Regions from separate parts of the Fischerella sp. JS2 genome, predicted to be linked through region 1. Evidence: predicted binding sites of a transcription regulator. Region 1 holds the regulator's gene; the other holds the start of a gene.
What was found. The regulator HrcA, encoded in region 1, represses chaperone genes, less so after heat shock. The targets are predictions, from matches to a motif close to TTAGCACTCNNGANTCNNGAGTGCTAA.
Positions count from the first base shown of each region.

Region 2: groL (chaperonin GroEL) is a predicted target of HrcA. The motif match lies at 7,021-7,047, and genes of this name have one in related genera.

Region 1 covers NZ_CP135918.1:3,774,447-3,785,310, forward strand. Annotated here, with positions in the region: gene RS893_RS15965 (DUF2834 domain-containing protein) at 1-616, opposite strand, end outside; gene hrcA (heat-inducible transcriptional repressor HrcA) at 613-1,704, opposite strand; gene RS893_RS15975 (rhodanese-like domain-containing protein) at 2,298-2,645, opposite strand; gene RS893_RS15980 (DUF3352 domain-containing protein) at 2,966-4,639, shown strand; gene RS893_RS15985 (hypothetical protein) at 5,001-5,489, shown strand; gene cysE (serine O-acetyltransferase) at 5,741-6,508, shown strand; gene RS893_RS15995 (response regulator) at 7,445-8,698, shown strand; gene RS893_RS16000 (response regulator) at 9,130-9,495, shown strand; gene RS893_RS16005 (chemotaxis protein CheW) at 9,507-10,055, shown strand; gene RS893_RS16010 (GAF domain-containing protein) at 10,088-10,864, shown strand, end outside.
Region 2 covers NZ_CP135918.1:6,428,327-6,439,190, forward strand. Annotated here, with positions in the region: gene mreD (rod shape-determining protein MreD) at 1-321, opposite strand, end outside; gene mreC (rod shape-determining protein MreC) at 443-1,234, opposite strand; gene RS893_RS27555 (rod shape-determining protein) at 1,314-2,321, opposite strand; gene RS893_RS27560 (single-stranded DNA-binding protein) at 2,690-3,052, shown strand; gene RS893_RS27565 (SIMPL domain-containing protein) at 3,120-3,866, opposite strand; gene RS893_RS27570 (EVE domain-containing protein) at 4,093-4,500, shown strand; gene fabG (3-oxoacyl-[acyl-carrier-protein] reductase) at 4,784-5,548, shown strand; gene RS893_RS27580 (MraY family glycosyltransferase) at 5,701-6,780, opposite strand; gene groL (chaperonin GroEL) at 7,092-8,762, shown strand; gene corA (magnesium/cobalt transporter CorA) at 8,986-10,125, shown strand; gene RS893_RS27595 (hypothetical protein) at 10,223-10,864, shown strand, end outside.

The DNA of each region.
Region 1 (10,864 bases):
GACGTATGCACAGATATAACAAAGGGCCAAATAACGGAATTAAAGCTATCAGCCAAAATATTCTAGAACTTTTCCAACCACGCCGCGTCATATCATCCCCCAATAAAGCAGGAAATAATACACACAGTAGGCAAAAATCACAACTCATTACGTTAATAAAGCGGCTAGTTTGCCATTGCTGGACAAAATTACTCCAATCTCCTTGTCTAATACCATAGCCAACCAAAATAGCCGTCCCAATACTCAGGAAAACACCCGTCCAACGAGAATCTAAGATTTTGATCAAAATACTCTTTTCACCATAAAATTGCGGATTTGGTTCCCTGAGAACCAAATAGGGTAACAAAGCAAACGCCCCTACAGCAAAAGAAGCAGCAATAAATGGCCAAGCTGGAACTTTTTGTCCTCTACCATCAACAAACAGGACTGCACTGTAAATAATAGGCCAGATACCCATAATATTGAACAATGCAATCACTAAGGGGTTAATACCTTGCCATTGACCAGTAGATAGATTTTTAATTAACTCAAAAGTATCGGGTTGATTGGGAGGAGTAAACAAGAAAGCATACGCAATCAATCCTATCCAAAGCAACCCAAAGGCAATTTTTCTCATGAGGGATTTAGATAACTGAAAGCCTCTGATAAATACTCAGCAGCAGCAGCAACGAGTGCGATCGCTCCTTCGTAATCTAGGCGTGTTGGCCCCAAAACTCCCACGCTTCCTACCTGTGATGAACCACGGCGGTAGGTGGAAGAAATTAGACTACAGTTGCGAATTGGTTCAAGAGGATTCTCTGAGCCAATCCTCACTGTTACCGGTGGTTTACCCACTTCCTCAGTCTCATTTTCCTCAAATATTAATCGCCACAGTTGTTCTTGTTCTTCCTCCAATAGTTGGATGATAGTTTGCACTTGTTGTAGTTGGGCAAATTCTGGTTGTCGCAAAACTTCTGCCATCCCACGCACCATGATCTGTGTAACGCCTGGCGTCAAACTGCGACGACTAAATTCTGCCAGGGAATTTTTTAAGTACTCACCATAGTGCTGAAATTCCCGATCTAAATCACTCCAATCGAGATTAGCCACCTCTAACAAACTGCGCCCACGTAATTGGTTATTTAAAAAGTTAGAAACAAGTTGCAACTCTCGATCTATCACTTCTGGATCAAATTGTATGTCTTTGCCTTTTGGTGGCAAATCTAATAATGCTGAATGTGTTTCATAACTATCCGTGACTACGATCAGCATGACTCGTCCGACTTCAATTTGCACCAATTGCAAATGCCGCACCATAGCACTAACATTTTGTGGTATTGTAATCAAGCTGATGCAGCCACTTAGGGTCGCTAAAATTTGGGCTGCCCCTTGCAGTAAGCTTTCTAGACTACTGTCTTCCCAGTTCAGGCGCTTTTGCAGTGTTGCTTCTACTTGTCTGGCTAGAGTTTCCGAAGGTGTGATCAACTGATCAACATAAATTCGATAGCCAGAGTCAGAAGGAACTCGCCCAGCAGAAGTGTGTGGTTGATAAAGTAGCCCGGCTTTTTCTAACACACCCATAGCGTTGCGAATCGTGGCTGAGCTAACACCCAGATTGTACTCTTCTAGCAGGGCTTTGGAGCCAACAGGCTCTGCTGTGGCGATGTAGTGACGTACTGTTGCCCAAAGAATGTGCTGTTGACGATTGGTTAGCTGGACTTGCATAGCTAAATGTTTACCAAAGCAAAATTTTAATTAGTTTTTAAAAATCAAAAATTTATTAAGATGAGAAGCAAAAAGCATTAATATTAGTTAAGCAAAATACTAAATAATTGAAGTATCTGAAAATACGTTACAACAAATCTATTTTTTTATCTCTCAACAAAAGTATCTTGAAAAAGACTTTGATATACATGTGAAAAATTGCTCACTGCAAAATCCTTCTGAATCTCAGTAATTCTTACCGAAGAAAGGCAGAGGGCAGAGGAGCCAGTGCGGTGGACTCTTCTCCCGGCATAAAGAAAGAGGCGTCACCTGGCATGGCAGAAGGAAAAAAGTATATTATTTGATACAAAAGTTAAGTCCTCTGTTCTTTGCCATATGGTTTAAAGAAAGTGAATTTATCTATATAAAATAAACAAACGCGTAGGAACTTTATTAAATTCCCGGAATTTATTCGTGAGGATGTCCTTCTGCCATCTGCCTTCTTAACTATATTTACGCAAATTCATAGATCAAGAGTATTGCTAATTACTCAGTAAAATATATTAACTCTTGAGTTCACAATAGCAGAAAAGACTTACAATCGTCATTTACGGTTAATACATAGGAATTGAAGGGTCAATTAACATTGAGTAGGCATCAATACCACCAGAAATATTTTTCACATTTGTAAATCCTTGATTAACCAGCCACTGACACATCTGAGCAGAACGAATGCCATGATGACAAAGTACCAAGGTTTCAACATCAGGATCTAGGCACGTGTGGATTTCATTTCCCCATTCAGCAAATTCACTTAGAGGTAAGTTAACAAAACCCTCAATGTGAGCGATCGCGACTTCCTGTGGTTCACGCACGTCCACAAGCTGAAGATTAGACTCACCTTTAGATAAACGTTGGGCGAGTTCTTCTACACTAATTTGGGTAATAGCTTGACCTTTCATTCCGATTTTAAATTTGGGATTTGAGATTTTGGATGAAACAAAGCAAGTATGAAGCATATAGGTAAGACCTCTAAGAAAGTTTTCACAAACAATCTCAGACGTTTCCTAGATACTATTTATGTTTGCAGAAAATAGTCATCTTGACCAGGAAAAAATACTTAGAGGACTTTGAGCAATAATTTCAGTATCAGGAAACAGGGAACAGCTTGAAGAATGTGTAATTAATTTTGTAATCTTACTTATTTCTCTATTCCTTATCCCCTATACCCTATACCTTATACCCTCATAATTGATAATTGGTAACTGAAAATAGGTATTTTATGAAACAAGTTTTATTCTTTCGTTCTCTAGCAGCTATTGCGATGATGCTGCTATTTATCACTATTTCTGGCTGTAGTAACTTATCCGGTGCAAATTCTCTTATGGGAATTAGTGGAACTAGACAACAGCCTGGTGCGGCAATTTTTGTATCTCAACAAGCACCAGTGATGATATCAATGCTGGTAAATCCTGATAAATTACAACCATTGGAACGTGAAGGAGAACTATCCAAACTTAAAACCAGCTTATTAGCCAACACAAGCCTAGATTATAAACAAGACATTCAACCTTGGTTGGGCAGTGAAATTACCTTAGCTGTCACAACCCAAGACATTGATCGCGATCCTAGTAACGGACAACAGCCGGGGTATCTAATGGCACTAGCAACCAAAAACTCAGAGAAAAGCCGTGAATTTGTGGATTTGTTATTTTCCAAACGGGCGATCGCTGGGTCAAACTTAACTACAGAACAATACGAAGGCATCAAACTGATTTTTGACTCTCAACAAGTAGATACAAAATCCAAAATCCAAAATTCTTTGGCTGGCGCTGCTGTTGGTGATGATTTTGTCTTGTTTGCCAACGATCCCAAAGTACTACGAGAAGCAATTAATAATGTCCAGGCTCCTGACCTCAATATAACTACCTTTAGTCAATACCAGCAAGCTGTCAAACAAATACCCAAAGGTGCATTAGCTATAGCGTTTCTCAATCTTCCTAATATCGCTCAATGGCAAGGTCTAAAACTGCCAGAACCAGCAACTTATGACAGCGAAATAGTGTCGGTCATCCTAACCAACAAAGGATTACTAGCAGAAACTAGCTTACTAGCACAAGCCGATACAGCACCATCTTTAGAGCCATTATCTCAACCTGTAGGAGCATTACAATATATTCCTACCTCAGCAGGTTTAGCGATCACTGGAAAAAATTTGAGTAGCTTACCTAACAGCAATTTAACTCAAGTCTGGGAACAACTCAAAGTCGCCATATCCGGTTCAGAAAAAGATGTGGTTTCTGACTTAATCAAACCTGTGGTAGATGTGCAAGCAGAGTCAGACATCAATTTAAAAGAAGATATTTTTAGCTGGGTACAGGGAGAATACGCCATTGGATTATTACCCCGTCCAGGACAAGCAAATCCCGATTTTGTGTTTGTAGTTGAAAAAACTGAAACAACACCAGCAGGAATTTCTCATTTAGATGAAATAGCATCCTCAAAGGGATTGTCACTGAATACTTTTGATATAGACAAACAAAAAATCTCAGCTTGGACACAATTAAAAGCCACAAAAGTAGCTGATCCGCAACAGCGAGAAAAATACACAATTGAAGCAAATGTTTCCGGAGTGCATATTAGCCAAGGAAATTACGAAATTTTGGCTTCCAACCTCGAAACAATGAATGAAGTTCTCAATGCTAAGAACAATTCCTTAATTAGCGATCGCCAATTTAAAAATAGTATTGCTGCCATTCCCCAACCAAACCAAGGTTACGTGTATTTAGATTGGGCAAAAAGCCGAGAAATATTAGAAAGCCAATTTCCAATTCTCAAACTAGCAGAAATACTCGCAAAACCCATCTTCGAGAACTTGCGATCGCTCACCATTAGCAGTTACGGTAGCGACACAGAAATATTCAAAGGTGGCGTGTTCTTTCAATTAGGTAAATAGGCAATAGTCAATTGTCATTGGTCATTTGTTAGGGGTTAGAAATCAGTGTAGACGCGTAGCGGCTTGCCGCAGGCTACAGTTAACTGTTAACTGTTAGTAATGTAATTTAATAACTGATCACTGAATTACACTCCTCCCACTCCACCCTTACAAGAAGCCACTTGCGCACGGCAGGTGACACCAGGTGACGCCTCTTTCTTTATGCCAGGAGAAGAGTCCACCGCACTGCCTCGTCTACACACTCCCCACACTCTCTCTTGTGTCACCTTCCAATGTGGCACAGCACCGAAATGACTCAAAGGTTATTTTTGTTACAATAATGTATACAATATAACTATAATTTCTGCGTTGGAGGGCTTCTATGGATAAACGTTGCCCCCGACTTCTCTTTAGAGGAGGTTGGATCTTAGTTACACTGTCATTTCTGATCTCCCTGCCTGTATCAGCAGATACTTCTAATTTTGGTAAAATTACTTTATCACCCAACTTTGAACCAGCACAAGGGACAGTAACAGGTTATACTGGCGGCTCTTATTCTCTATCAGCAATTAGCAATCGCGATCGCCACAAAAATGCCTGTATTGGCTTTGCCGATCCAACTCCAGATCACATCTTAATTTTGAAAAAAAACTTTCCCCGTCTGAAAATAGTGGTCAACAGTGGCGGCTACGATACCACCTTACTCATTCAAGGGCCAGATAATAACACTATTCGCTGTGGTGATGATACAGGTAACAGTAAAGATGCCAGTATCGAAGACAAAGATTGGAAAGCAGGAACTTATAAAGTTTGGGTAGCAACCTTTAACTCGCAAGTCAAAAAGAACTACACGCTTTCTGTAGAGGAGTAGGGATTGGGGAGTGTGGGGAACTCACCGGCCCCTGGTGGGGATTAGGGGCAATGGGGGGAGTGGGAGAAGTGTGGGAGTGTGGGGAGTGTGAGGAGTAATATAAATAACCACTAACTACTAACTACTAATGTACAGACGCGATGTTCCTCGCGTCTCTACCCAACAATCAACAATCAACAATCAACAACAAACAACCAACAAATATTAAGATAGAGTGTAGCTTGTTTGGCAAAACAGAGGGTACATTGAGCGTGCTGTCTACACTCCTTGCTGATTTTCGCATTATTTTTGAACGTGACCCAGCTGCCCGTAACTGGTTGGAAGTATTGTTTTGCTACCCTGGTTTACAAGCTTTGCTATTTCATCGGCTGGCTCATTGGCTGCATCATGTTGGTATTCCCTTTATTCCTCGTTTGATCTCCCATTTTGCCCGATTTTTAACCGGAATCGAAATTCACCCCGGTGCTGTGATTGGTAAAAGTGTATTTATTGATCATGGGATGGGGGTAGTCATTGGTGAAACAGCAATTGTGGGAGATTATGCGCTGATTTATCAAGGCGTTACTCTGGGTGGTACTGGTAAAGAAAGCGGTAAACGCCACCCGACTTTGGGTGAAAATGTTGTAGTTGGTGCAGGTGCAAAAGTATTAGGTAATATCCAAATTGGTAATAACGTTCGTATTGGTGCTGGCTCAGTTGTTTTGAGGGATGTACCTTCTAATTGCACTGTTGTTGGTATACCCGGTCGCATTATTTATCGGTCTGGTGTGCGAGTCGCCCCATTGGAACACAATAATTTACCAGACTCAGAAGCAGAAGTAATTCGCGCTTTAGTAGACCGAATTGAATTGTTAGAACAACAAATACAAAGCCTACAGCAAAATCAATCTGACACCAAAACTCTTGTTTTTGTAAATCAATTGCCCGTTCATAAAGAAAGTGAAAATTTACAAGATGGTCTGTCTTGCAATCTCAGAGATAAGGCCATTCAAGAGTTTCTAGATGGGGCTGGAATTTGAGACTTTGTAGATAGTTGAAAAAATTATTCAATTAATCTACTTAAAGTAGTACTCAACCATTGCTGGAGTACTTAGGCTATTAGCCCGCACTTAGGTTGCGGGCTTTCACTGATCAGTGAGCAGTGTTAAATGATAGCTGATTGAAGCAGTTGATGTGCGGCGAATTCATTGCTTCATTCGATAATATTTATCTAATTCATCTTAAAATCATTGATATTTTTATAAGCAAATACCGTACCTAAATTTCAGTAATTTATACTAAAGAAAATTTTTATCATTGGTATATCTTTCACAATTTTGCTGATCAAAGTAATTTATAATACTAAATATCTTCAAATACTTAATGTTGTTGATGAATGCTCGACGCTGTGCAGTCAAATATATCAACAATTTTCTGCGATCTCAGCATTAAATAACTTGATAATTGCCTGATAATTAGTGCCTAATCTATTAAATACACATGATATTAACTTGGTAATTGATAATCTTTAATTTTGGCTATATACTTATGGTTTAGATAAATAAGTCATATGATTTGCTTGAAGAACTGAATTTACAATTTCAAATCCAAAATTAAGGGGTGCCAAGTCATTAAACTTCAAGGGTGCCAAAACAATTTAATACAGTAGTAGGGTTTTTAGGTAAACTCACCTCAAGGGTAGGATGAGAAAAATTTTTGTTTGCCTACACAGATGATTGAGCATATAAAGCAAAGCATGGTAGAAAAACTAGTCTCATGCCTGAATTTTATGCAAAAAACTATCTACTGCTACAAGTAGTGGTTTATGTCATTAGTTTTGATGAGTAATAAAAGTTCGTAGTTAGGGCTTTAGCCCTTAAAATTGAGCGATAAATCGCTCACTACAAACCTCTCATAATTAATGAGATAGACAACTAGGGACAAGGTTCAATAATTACAACTATAAATTTTGAACAATGTTGACTCCTTCATCTGTCAGATCAATAGATCTGCCAATCACGCTTTACAAAATAGAAAATAGTGATGAGCTAGCAAAATACATTCAGATTTGTAGTAGGGATAAAGTTTCCGGTCGGCTAGATTTCAGTTTTTCAGGCAACCAAGGAGCAATCTGGAGTTTGTTTTTTCATCAAGGTTGTTTAACTTGGGGTGCTGGTGAGTTGCATCCGTTGCGTCGTTGGAATCGACAACTACGTCAGCACTGTCCACATTTGGCTGCTGACTCTTGTCAACAAAAAACAGAGCGTCCTCAAAATTGGGACTATAGTTCTCTGCTAAATCAGGTGAAACAGGGAAAATTGCCGCAAGCAAAACTAGCAGCAATCGTCGGAGGAAATATTTTAGAAATTCTGTTTGATCTGATCCAGGCTGTACACCTACCTCGCCAGAATGCAGAAATGCAACTAGCTTACAGTAAATTTCCACAAGACCTGATTGACTCTACATTGGTTTCACTCCAGCTTGAGCAGGTTTGGCAGCAAGCATGGAAAGCTTGGAAAATTTGGCAACAAGCTGGTTTAGCAGGCTTTTCTCCTAATCTGGCTCCTGTCATATGGGATAACGAAGGACTGCGACAACAGACTTCACAGCCTGTCTACCAAAATCTTACTACGATGGCAAACGGCAATTGGACACTGAGAGATTTAGCAGTCAAGCTGAGACAACCACTAGTGCCTTTAACGCAGTCCATCATGCCTTATGTCAACCAAGGAATGATAGGATTAATCCACGTTGCAGACATCAGCTTCTATGTTAAACCTGTAATCGGTTCCCTAATTGCCTATATCGAAGATAGTCGATTTGATAGCGAGATGATGGGGCGTATTCTCGCTCCGGCTGGTTATCGATTTATCAATATTAGAGACTCTATCCAGGCACTACCGATGTTGCTAGAGCATAAACCTGATTTGATTTTTTTAGATTTACTTATGCCTGTGGCAAACGGGTATGAAGTGTGCGCGCAAATCCGCCGGATTTCAGCCTTTAAAAACACCCCAATAATTATTATTACCAGCAGCGACGGCATTGTTGATCGGGTGCGGGCAAAAATAGTTGGTTCTTCAGGCTTTTTAGCAAAGCCAATCGAAGCGGGAAAAGTCCTATCTGTTGTGCGGCAATATCTACCAGTTTCGCCCTTATCTGCTTCCGGGGACTCAACAACAGCCTCATATCAATTTGGGGATAAGGAATCATCTGTAATTGGCTTTTAGAAAGTTGGATTTAGATTTTGGATTTGACATTAAGAGCTTTTACGAAAAACTTTTTCTAGATATCTAGAGTAATTCTAATCCTCTTTCCTTCTATCTTGAAAATAGCGATCGGGGATTAACTTAACAGCAAACCCATAATCCATCTGTGTGCATCGGTGTACCTTACGGAAGCCGCTACGCGTCTACGTTATATTTTTCATCCCCTCGTTGTGGGCAATTGCCCGTGAGGGGCTAGCTTGAAAAATAGGCGGAGGAGGCGCGGGTTCGCTACCTGCGGACGAACAAGAAGCGCCGTGGAAGAAGGAATTAAAGACTTTTATACTTTGTTGTCTGAGAAATCACATGGTGGGCTGACTTGCAAGAAAGGTGTAGGGGTATAAGGGTATAGGGAAAAATTTGCAGGACTTTGTATCACGTATCAAAAGAAAAATATGATCACGGTTCTTTTAGTTGAAGATAGTTTGACAGAAACTAAGGTAATGACTTACTACCTTAGACAAGCTGGTCTATCAGTAGTTAGCGCTACAAATTGTGAAGAAGCTCGGATCAAGCTTAGTCAACAAAAACCGGATCTGGTAATTGTCGATGTCATCTTACCTGGACAGAGCGGCTTTGAACTGTGCCGTGAACTAAAGACCCATGCCAATACTTCGCAAATTCCAGTCGTGATTTGCTCAACAAAGGGAACAGAAGTTGACAAACTTTGGGGTGCAATGCTAGGAGCAGATGCTTATCTCCCCAAACCAGTAGACCAAAGAGAGTTGACAAACACGGTCTTGCGCTTAACCGCCGTATAGGAACCAACGCGATGACGCAATCATCTGATTCACAGCTAATAGCAACCAACAGCCTTGAAGCGTTGATATTAGAGCCACTCCCTCCTGACACTAGAGTGCGTCTACTCCGCTTTCCTTTAGGAATCCAAGACAGTGTGCTGTTGCCTTTAGAGCAAATTGCCGAAATTCTCCAAATAAATGTGACAGAAATTTTGCCAATTCCGGAAATACCTGATTGTATCTTAGGAATTTGCAACTGGCGGGGAGAAATGCTTTGGCTGTTGGATTTTAACAACTTTGTTGGTTATCCATCTCTATTGCAATTGCAGCCAACGTCCACTGCGATCGCCATCATAGTAGTGCAAATCAATCACCAATCAATAGGACTTGCAGTCCAACAAGTCAACGACATAGAATTGCACGACTTACAGCAACTCCAAGCAGTCCCTTTTGGCTTATTTCCACCTGATCTGTTGCCCCTGATTCAAGGAATTTTACCAGGGTGCAGCGATGCTGTTTTAGACCTCCAAGCGATTATTCATTGCCCTCTATGGAAAAAACATCAGGAGAGAGAGACGTAAATTCTCCAATTGCGCGATTCATGAGGCAACTCATGAAAAATAATACTCAAGACAACCAAGAAATGACTGACCAGTCAGAAGATTTAACCTTGGATGTCAACTCGCCAGATTCGTATCAAATAGACGACGTCAATCAAAATGCAACTATGCAGAATCTAGAGCAATCTGAATCAAGATTCAATCCTGTGATTTTTGGTAACTCATCATTTAGAAGTGTTAATAGTAATAATCAGCCAGCCTGGAGCAAAGATTCTATGAACATGGATTGGTTATTTACCATTGCCAAACAAATGCGCCAGACAGAAAAAATTGATACTCTATTTGTGGTTGTAGTTACTGAAGTCCAGCAATATTTTCAGGCTGACAGAGTATTGTTATACAAGCTTCAGAGCCAAAACCAAGGCATTGTCTTAGCTGAGTCGATGGTAAATGGCTATACACCTAGCCTGAAGGAATCTTTACCCATCATCGCCTTTGGAGCCAACAACCAAGACGACTACCAACGAGAACCATTCATAGCAATTGACGATACTGCTAACACTGGTCTCACTTTTTACCAAAGTCAACTGCTTCAGCAGTTTCAGGTTCAAGCTAGCCTCAGCTTGCCAATATTCGTTAGAGATAAATTGTTTGGCTTATTGGTAGTGCAACAGTGTTCCCATCCCCGCCAATGGCCAGAAAATGAAATTACTCTGCTCTACCAGATTGTGACTGAATTGAGGCTAAGTTTGCAGTCATTAATTTTTCGTAACGAACAGCAAGCATTAGCCCGCATCAGCGAAAAGACCCGCCAGACAATCGATGAGGAA
Region 2 (10,864 bases), 2.7 Mb from region 1:
CGGATCTGGTGATGTCATTCCATCTTGAAGTAATCCCAAAACTACACCTGCTAATGCACCTTGGAAAGGTGTACGCTTTACACTCCAAGCTACTACCCAAATTAATAACCAATTAGGGCCTATCCCTAATAGTTCCATACCAGGAAGACGGGTAAGCAGCATCAGCAAGCAGAGGATTACAGAACCAAAAATCACAGCCCAATTTACCAGTAGTCGCAGGCGGGGATGCCAACGTGAAATGGGGTTAATTTTTATGATGGATTTTCGCGATCGCGATTTTGGCTTATTTTGCCTGCCACCCCGAAATGCAGGAATTTTCATTTTCTTATTAAATACTCATATTTAAAGTACACAAAAATATAGATATTAATTTTTATCTTTCATCCTACTCTACGAGAAGCCGAGTAAAGCGCGTCTACATCCTTCACCCTTATATTTGTGCTTATTGACCTGGTGATTGAGGATTCTCCTGTTGTTGATTTTCTGGCTTGGGATATACTGTCACCCAATCCAAAGAGCGAATTGAGGGAAACAGTTCTACTTTCGCTACAGAGGCTGGCAGTTTCTTTAAATCTAGAGACTTAATTCTTCCTATAGGCCAACCAGAGGGAAACTTTTGGCTATAGGTCGATGTGACAACTACATCTCCAGGCTTGACATTGGGAACTTTTTCATAAAACTCCAGTACTGCTTCTGCGGAAGCATCACCCCGTACAACTCCTTTGGCTCCGGTACGGCTGATATTTACACCTACCTTACTTTTTAGGTCACTAATTAACAACACACGGCTAGTATTAGGAGTCACACTTTCTACTAAACCGACTAGTCCGCCTTCAGCCTTGACTACAAACCCTTCGTGAATTCCTGCCAGACTACCCCGGTTGAGAATCACTTGTTGCCACCAGTTGTCGGCACTGCGCCCTACAACCCGTGCTGGGATTGGACGTAATGAAATGGACTCTTTTTCAACGTAACCCAACAACTGTTGCAGCTTTTTATTTTGGTTTTCTAATTCTGTTATTTGAGCTTCTAATTCTAATACACGAGCATCTTTCAACCGTTCCTCTGGATTTGTCCCTGGCTGTAAAATCTGGAACTGACTGGTAACGTCCTGATAAATTTCCAGTAACAGCGCTCCTTGAGTTTGTCTCAGTATCCAGGCTCCACCAACTATTAGAGACAGTATTCCAATGTGTAATCCTTTATGCTCCCACCAGCGACGTGCTGTAAACATATATACCTTTATTTAGTAGTGTAAATACTAACAAACTTGGATTATTTACAAACCCAATATCAGGAATTGCTTGTTCTTACTACATATTTCGGGAACGTCCACTGAAGACTCGTTCTAGCTGTTTGAAATTTTCCAACACTTGACCTGTTCCCAATACAACACAGCAGAGAGGATCGGCAGCGACGTGGGTGACAATTCCAGTTTCATGGCTAATTAGGATATCTAGTCCCTTCAGCAAAGCGCCGCCACCTGCTAGCATAATGCCCCTGTCAATGATGTCTGCTGCAAGTTCTGGAGGTGTGCGTTCCAGAGTCCGCTTCACAGCCTCAATAATGATTGATAGCGGTTCTGCCATACTTTCACGAATTTCTGGTCCTTTGATGGTTACAGTGCGCGGTAAACCAGACAGGAGGTGCAAACCCCGGACTTCCATGATGGCATCATCATCATCGTGAGTCGGATAGGCAGAACCAATACGAATCTTAATATCCTCAGCAGTACGTTCCCCGATCACCAGGTTATGAACTTTTTTCAAATACTGCACAATCGATTCTGTCAGTTCATCTCCAGCAATACGCACTGATTCGCTCAGTACTGTACCCTGAAGACTCAGTACTGCTACTTCTGTAGTACCACCACCAATATCAATGATCATGTTGCCAGTCGGTTCAGCTACGGGTAATCCCGCCCCAATTGCTGCTGCTACAGGCTCATCAATTAGGTAAACTTCTCTGGCTCCCGCTTGTGTTGCTGCATCCATCACAGCTCGTCTTTCTACCCCTGTTACACCACTGGGTATACCAATGACAATCCGGGGTAGTACTAGTGATTTACCTTCATTGACGCGCTGTATAAAGCTTTTTAACATGATTTCGGCTGTATCGAAATCAGCAATTACACCATCGCGCAAGGGGCGCAGGGCAATCACATTTCCCGGTGTTCGACCGAGCATTTTTTTGGCGTCTTCTCCTACTGCTAGTGCTACCTTTTCGTTTTGGTCGATAGCAACTACTGATGGTTCTTGAAGAACAATACCTTTACCGGATACATACACTAGGGTATTGGCGGTACCAAGGTCGATACCCATATCTCGCGATAAGGAAAATTTACTGAAAAGGCCCACGGGTTTTGTCGCCCCCTATTTCGATACTTTTGACTACTACCGTAAGAGAGAATCGTGCAGGATTTTATTACTTTTTTTGACCTGAGTCTAGTAAAGCAGGCTATATTTTGTATAAGTTTTAGGAATCTTTTGCCTTTTTGTTGCTGCTACTGTTTTATATTCTCTGACTGTAAGGACATATCCGTACACTTTTGTAGTTATAACAGAGTAATTTTTATCATTATAGTCAGTAAATATAATTGTTAATTATTTAACACACTTTTTCCAGTTTGAGAATTCGCTATTATGAAAGTCACTATGTAATGAGTACGTCTGTACTGAAAGGTAACACCATGAGCATTAATATCGTCACCCTAGTTGGTCGTGTAGGCGGCGACCCTGATATGAAGTATTTTGAGGATAGTGGCAGTGTAAAATGTAAACTAACACTAGCGGTAAGGCGGCGATCGCGTAGTAGTGATGAACCTGATTGGTTCAATTTGGAACTATGGGGAAATACTGCGGAGATCGCCGGTCGATTTGTACGTAAAGGAAGTCTAATTGGAGTTAAAGGTTCGTTAAAGTTTGATACCTGGAATGATCGCACTACTGGGGCGCTGCGTTCTTCCCCAGTCATTAGAGTAGATCAACTAGATTTACTTGGTTCTAAGCGGGACGAAGCAGAGATGATGGATAATAATCCTGATAATTTTTGATGAGTTAGTAGTTAGTGGTCAAGAACAACAACTACTAACCACTAACTACTATCCATTAACCACTAAACTAATAACTAATTTCCAACGTTACCGATGCTTCTACTTGCTGTTCACCACCTTCTACAGGAGTGGAAGCATTTGCTGTTTGAGCCGCATCTGTACGAAACATGGGACGTGGCGGTGGAGGTGGTGGGCTTGCTCCGTTGATTTGAATGCTTACTACTTCTTTACGTTGGAAACCCAAAGCACCAAAAACGGCTTCAGCTTGCTGTTGAGCTTCTTGAGTAGCTTCTTTTAGTGCTTGCTTTTGGGCTTGAGCGATCGCTTCATCAGTAGCCACAAAACTAATACCGCTTATCTGCGTTGCTCCAGCTTTGACTGCTTCATCTAACAACGGGCCAGCTTTATCAGTACCGATACGGAAACTTACAGTATTACTAGCACTATAACCAGTTAGACGTTGAATGTTATCTTTATAACTATATACTGGATTAAGAGTAATGCCAGTAGTTTGTAGTTTCTCGACATTACGGCTCAAGAGCCGTGCTACCACAGCTGATGATCTACGAGCAGCCTCTTGTTGTGCCTCTTGGGCAGTTTTAGCCTGTACTTCTACACCTAATACCACTTGAGCTAGAGTAGCAGGAATTGTTTCTACCCCGCGACCAGTAACTGTGAGAGTTCGTAACATCCTTTGTTTGTCTTGTGCTAGGACAGGCTGGGTAAAGGTAATACATACCAGCATGGCAAATGATAAACTCTTCCATAAGTTCCCAGTCAATAACTGAGAACCCAACAAGGTGGGTTTATTCATAAGATTTCACTCCTCGAAATTACTTTTTGGTAGTTGTTAGTTGTTTGTTATTAGTTGTTTGAAAGTACTTCTATACAGACGCAACGCTTTACGTCCCTACTAACCACCAACTACTAACCACTAACTAATTATGTGTCTCTACTTTGACACGTGATTATTACTATATCTAGGATGGTTACATTTTTAGAAACTTGAAAAATCCACCACAACTATAGGAGATGCTTTCATGGCGTATTGGTTGCTGAAAACTGAGCCGGAGGAATATTCCTATTCAGATTTAGAACACAATGGCAGTACGGTTTGGAATGGAGTCAGCAATGCCTTGGCCCTAAAGCATCTACGGACAATGACCATTGGTGATTTAGCGTTAATTTATCACACTGGCAAGGAGCGGCGAATTATAGGCGTGGCAGAAGTAACCAGTCAACCTTACCCCGATCCAAAATTAGGTGATGTTAAACGAGTAGTTGTAGATTTGCGGCCTGTTCAAAGAGTGCCTCAACCGATCTCCTTAGCACAAATAAAACAAGATAGCAGCTTTACAGACTTTGATTTACTGCGTCTTCCCAGACTATCTGTAGTCCCAGTGTCACAGTCGCACTGGCAACGCCTCTTACAATTGTCAAAGCAGTAATTAAGTAATACCAATTTGAAAAAAGAATACAACACATGGATTATATAAGACCCCACCCCAACCCTCCCCTTTCCAAGGGGAGGGTGGGGTTATCTGCCGCAAATATTATTTGAATTGGTATAATTATTAGATCTCTTGTAAAAGTCGAAATTAATCCCCCTCTAGTCCTTGAAAAGCATCTCCACCTGATTATCTGTAGTCGAATTAAAGCGAATTGTTATTAGTTGCGATCCCAAATCGCCCTATGATGATTAGCGCGGTGAAACAATCAACAAGAGTAGTTATGGAATTGTTGCCAGAAAACTTACAAACTTTACAAGGAAAAGTAGCAATTGTAACGGGCGCTTCACGGGGAATAGGAAGAGCGATCGCACGCGAATTGGCAAAATTTGGTGCTAGTGTAGTTGTCAACTATGCTAGTTCTAGTCAAGCAGCTGATGAATTAGTGTCAGAAATTACGCAAGCTGGTGGAAGTGCGATCGCGCTTGCGGCTGATGTCAGTAAAGAAGAACAAGTCGATGCTTTAATCAACGCTGCGATTGAAAAGTTCAATCGCATTGATATCTTGGTCAATAACGCGGGTATAACCCGCGACACACTGTTACTCAGAATGAAGCCAGAAGATTGGCAGGCAGTAATTGATCTCAATTTAACAGGTGTATTTTTATGCACACGTGCCGTCAGTAAAATCATGCTGAAACAGCGTTCAGGACGGATCATCAACATTACCTCCGTTGCTGGACTAATGGGTAATCCCGGACAAGCCAACTACAGCGCTGCTAAAGCAGGTGTGATTGGTTTTACTAAAACTGTTGCAAAAGAACTGGCTTCTCGTGGCATTACTGTTAACGCCGTTGCTCCTGGTTTTATTGCCACCGATATGACCAGCAATCTTGATGCCGAAGGTATTCTCAAGTATATTCCCCTTGGTCGCTATGGTCAGCCAGAAGATATCGCTGGCATGGTGCGTTTCCTGGCTGCCGACCCCGCAGCAGGCTACATCACCGGACAAGTCTTTAACGTAGACGGCGGTATGGTAATGGCATAAGAGAAAGTATGAAGGCTGAAGGATGAAAACTGTGACACCCCTGAGGGCGGCTTAAGGCAGGATAGCATGAAAACTTAAGGCTGAAGAATAAAAGCTAATGCTTGAAAATAGTCATGTATATTTCACACTTCATCCTTCACACTTCATCCTTTTCATTTTGCCTTTATCCTCTGCCAAACGGTAAAACCTAACAAAGTAATAATACTGAGTGTAGTAGCAATAATAACTACCAAGCTCATGCCTCGGATTGTCATCGCCAGCCAGTTGCAAACTAAAGCAATTGACCAAAGAGTCAAAGCTGCATGGCGCTGAGATAAGCCCCAAGCTAGCAAGCGATGATGTAAATGGTCTTTCCCTGGAGTTTTCATAGGGTTTTTTCCCGCCAGAAGTCGCCGGACTACCACTTGGGTAGTATCTAGCACTGGCAAGAGCAAAAACAAAACAGGTGGTACTAAAGAAAAAATTGTAGTAGCTTGTAGTTCACCGACAATAGCAGTTGCTGCTAAAACGTAGCCGAAAAAGTATGCTCCGGCATCACCCATAATGATGTGCGACGGATGAAAATTATGGCGTAAAAAACCTAATGCTGCTCCTGCTAAGGCTGCCAAAACTAGTGTCGCTGCTGCCCAGTTGGGAAACTGTGCTGAAACAGCTAGTAAACTCATAGCAGTGATAAAACTAACTCCTCCTGCCAAACCATCCATACCGTCCATCAAGTTGATGGCATTAGTAATTGCTACTACCCAAAACACCGTTAGCGATGTGGAGAGTAGCGAGTCGAGGGGAGTACCAAAAGTAACTTTAATGCTAATGCCATTTCCAACCAACAGCAGGGCCGTTAGAACTTGTACTAGCATCCGAACTGAGGGAGGTAAGCCGAATTGGTCGTCGATAAAGCCAACTAGCACCAGTATCGAACCTCCCAAAAGAATGGTTAAAACTTGAGCTAGTACACCTTGAAGTTCAATTGGTCTTAACAGACTTGCCAAGATCAAAGCCGCTATTACTCCCGCGTAGATAGCCAGGCCCCCTGCATTAGGCAAAGGTTCCCGGTTTAAACGCCGTGCATTTGGTTGATCAGCCCAACCAACTCGTAAGGCAAATTTACGTACCGCCGGAATCAAACGCCACGTCACAACCCACGCCAATAGAAATGTAAACACTACTGCTAACCAGCCGGAACCGCTGGGTTCAGCAATACCAAGCGCCTCAAGGGAGCTGTATATATTCATCTCCCGTTTCCACCATTAATGCCAGTATCCAATATCAGCATCAAGTGTATAACAATCATTTTTTTTTCTCACTACAAATATGAGGATGTATGGACTGCCTTGTTTTGATTTCCTTAGCCCTGATTAAGGGAATAGGAGGAAATTTAGATTTTTTTGGGTGGATTCCCCTACATCACTAAACTTATATCCTCCTATAGCCTAGTAAAGATTAATAAACTCAACAGCTTATGGCTTGTTGACTTAGCACTCTTGCCTTGTGAGTGCTAAATTGTCTAATGGAAGAACTCACAAATTAAACCAAACTAAAAAGTATGGCCAAAATTATTGCATTTGATGAAGATTCCCGACGTGCCTTAGAAAGGGGCATCAATACTCTTGCTGATGCAGTGAAAATTACCCTGGGGCCAAAGGGCCGCAACGTCCTTTTAGAAAAAAAGTTTGGTACACCCCAAATCGTGAATGACGGGATCACCGTTGCTAAAGAAATTGAACTAGAAGATCCCCTGGAAAATACAGGTGCAAAACTCATCCAAGAAGTTGCTTCTAAAACTAAAGAAGTAGCTGGCGATGGTACGACTACAGCAACTGTGCTAGCTCAAACCATGATCCGTGAAGGTTTGAAAAATGTCGCAGCTGGAGCAAATCCAGTGGCAACAAGACATGGTATCGAAAAAACCGTTGAAAGGCTAGTGAAGGAGATTGCAGCAGTCGCCAAGCCAGTAGAAGGAAGTGCGATCGCTCAAGTCGCGACTGTTTCGGCTGGTAACGATGAAGAAATCGGTGCCATGATTGCCGAAGCAATGGAAAAAGTCACCAAAGATGGTGTAATTACCGTAGAAGAATCTAAATCCCTAACTACGGAATTAGAAGTAGTTGAGGGGATGCAGATTGACCGGGGTTATATTTCCCCCTACTTTATCACCGACAACGAACGGATGACGGTGGAATTTGAAAATACCCGCATTCTGATCACTGACAAAAAAATCAACAGCATTCAGGACTTAGTGCCTGTTTTAGAAAAAGTTGCCCGTTTAGGTCAACCCCTGTTGATTATCGCTGAGGATGTAGAAGGCGAAGCTTTAGCAACTTTGGTAGTCAATAAAGCGCGGGGTGTGCTGTCAGTTGCTGCTATTAAAGCACCTGGGTTTGGCGATCGCCGCAAAGCGATGTTGCAAGACATTGCTATTCTGACTGGCGGACAATTAATTTCCGAAGAAATTGGTTTAAGTTTGGATATGGTTTCTTTGGAAATGCTAGGAGTTGCGCGTAGAATTTCCATTGACAAAGAAAACACAACCATCGTTGCTGATGGCGAACACAAAGACGACGTACAAAAGCGCATCGCTCAAATTCGTAATCAGCTAGAAGAAACTGATTCCGAATACGATAAAGAAAAACTGCAAGAACGCATTGCCAAGTTAGCAGGTGGTGTGGCTGTCATTAAAGTCGGTGCAGCCACAGAAACCGAACTCAAAGACCGCAAATTACGGATTGAAGATGCTCTCAACGCCACCAAGGCTGCCGTAGAAGAGGGTATCGTACCTGGTGGTGGTACAATGCTGATTCACCTATCTACAAAAATCCCTGAAATTAAAAAGAACCTTAATGAAGAAGAACAAATTGGTGCTGATATTGTTGGGCGATCGCTAGATGCACCCCTGCGCCAAATTGCAGACAACGCTGGTGTTGAAGGTTCTGTGATCGTTGAAAAAGTCCGTACTACAGAATTCAACGTCGGCTACAATGCTGCGACTGGTGGGTTTCAAGACATGATCGCCGCAGGTATTCTTGACCCTGCCAAAGTGGTACGTTCTGCCTTGCAAAATGCTGCTTCTATTGCTTCTATGGTCTTAACTACCGAAGCTGTAGTTGCCGAAAAACCTGAGAAAAAACCCGCCGGTGGTGCTCCCGATATGGGTGGTATGGGCGGTATGGGTGGTATGGGTGGCATGGGCGGTATGGGTGGCATGGGTATGATGTAGCCTCATACTGTCTGTATTTAAATATTTGTCAGCAGTTTGTCTTGCTAAGGCAAACTGTTTTTTTATCCAACTATTAACCGTTGACTATTGACTATTGACTATTGACTATTAACACTAAATTGGCACGTGGGAGTCTTTCAAAATTCTGGAATAACCTATTAATTAATGGTTTTAATCCAAAATCCAAAATCCAAAATTGGTATAACCTATTAAGTAAAAGAACATGGCTAAAAAAAATCATCGCCCTGTTTCGACAGTAAATGAACCAAAGAACGAAGATTTTTATCATCAACCTGGAACTATACCAGGAACAATTATTGTTGATGCAAACGCACCACCACCAAAGATAGTATTAATTGACTATAGTCCAACCGAAGCTATTAGTAAAGAAGTAGAAACACCAGAAGAGTGCATTCCTTACCTAGATACTGAATCAGTAACTTGGGTAGATGTACGTGGTTTAGGTAGTGAAGATATTTTACAGAGATTAGGGCAGGTTTTTGAGTTACATCCTTTAGTTTTAGAAGATATTGTGAATGTGCCAGAACGCCCAAAAGTAGAAGATTATGAAGATCAATTAGTGATTATTGCGCGCATGGTCATGCCTAAGAAAAAATCTCATGGTTTTCATAGTGAACAAGTCAGCTTTGTATTAGGAAAACATTACTTGTTGACAGTGCAAGAAGAACCAAAAAGAGATTGTTTTGAACCAGTGCGATCGCGCATCTTCAAAAATAAAGGTATTATTTGCAAAAATGGCCCAGATTATCTAGCCTATGCTCTGATAGATGCAATTATTGATGGCTTTTTTCCGGTATTGGAAAAGTATGGTGAACGCATTGAAGATTTAGAGGATGAAGTCATCTCTCAACCGACACCTAAAACCTTAAAGAAAATTTATAAAGTTAAACGAGAATTACTACAACTGCGTCGTGCAATTTGGCCACAACGCAACTTACTTCATACTTTAATTCAAGACGACAATGAAATGATTAGAAATGAAGTACGAGTTTATTTGCGAGACTGTTATGACCATGCAGTGCAGGTCATAGATATGGTAGAAACCTATCGGGAACTTGCATCAGGTTTAATGGATGTTTATCTTTCGGCGGTCAGCAATAGAATGAATGAAATTATGAAATTGCTAACCGTGATTTCAGCAATTTTTATTCCTCTAACTTTTATTGCTGGCGTCTATGGCATGAACTTTAATACAGAAAAATCACCATATAATATGCCTGAATTGAACTGGTATTGGGGATACCCAGCTTGTTTAGCAGTGATGGCAATCATAGCAGTTGTCTTACTATATATTTTTTGGCGCAAGGGATGGCTAGAAAATAGTTCGAGGTTAAACCGTTAAATCAGTGAACAGTTAACAGTTATCAGTAAACTACTATAGAACTGATAATTGTTTAGGAAATTATCGCCAATGAAAATGCTTACAGGAGCTTATATACATGGTAGCCAGAAATGAGAGTAATTTAATTTTTTTGACGCTATATATTATCGGCGTCACGTATACCTTTACGAAAATGATTGAGTCTATCGACGACAAAATTAAGTTTATTTACGAAAAGCAATTTGTCGATGACCAACTCAAAGACAAAGACCTCCAAAATGATATCGGTATCTCTTTTAGGCTCAGCCCCTCATATTTTATTGATGAATTGAAAGAATTGTCTGTAAGTATTGAAAATAAATCCCAAAATCTTGCCTTATATGTAGATTGGGATAATTGCTCTTTAGTAGTTGAGTATAACAAGCAATCACGACGAGTAATTCGCAAATCACCAGATGTCACACGTGACCTTGGTGTACCACAAAGTCCTAGCTTAATCGCCCCTACCAAAACTCTCTCAGCAGCAGTGACTGCTGAAGATGTTTTTAAATTGGATGAGTTAACAAAAACATACCAAGTCAATACTCCTTTGATTAATATTAGTGCGCTAGAAAAAAGCCCTCTGAAAGCGCAAAGGTTATTATTTCAAGATTTTATAGAGAGAAAAAAAGAATTAAAATTTTCTTTGCAGCTAGTATTGAGAATCTCCGAATTGCGAGTTGGTCTAGCTCCAGGTGAGAATAAACCTCCCATGTGTATT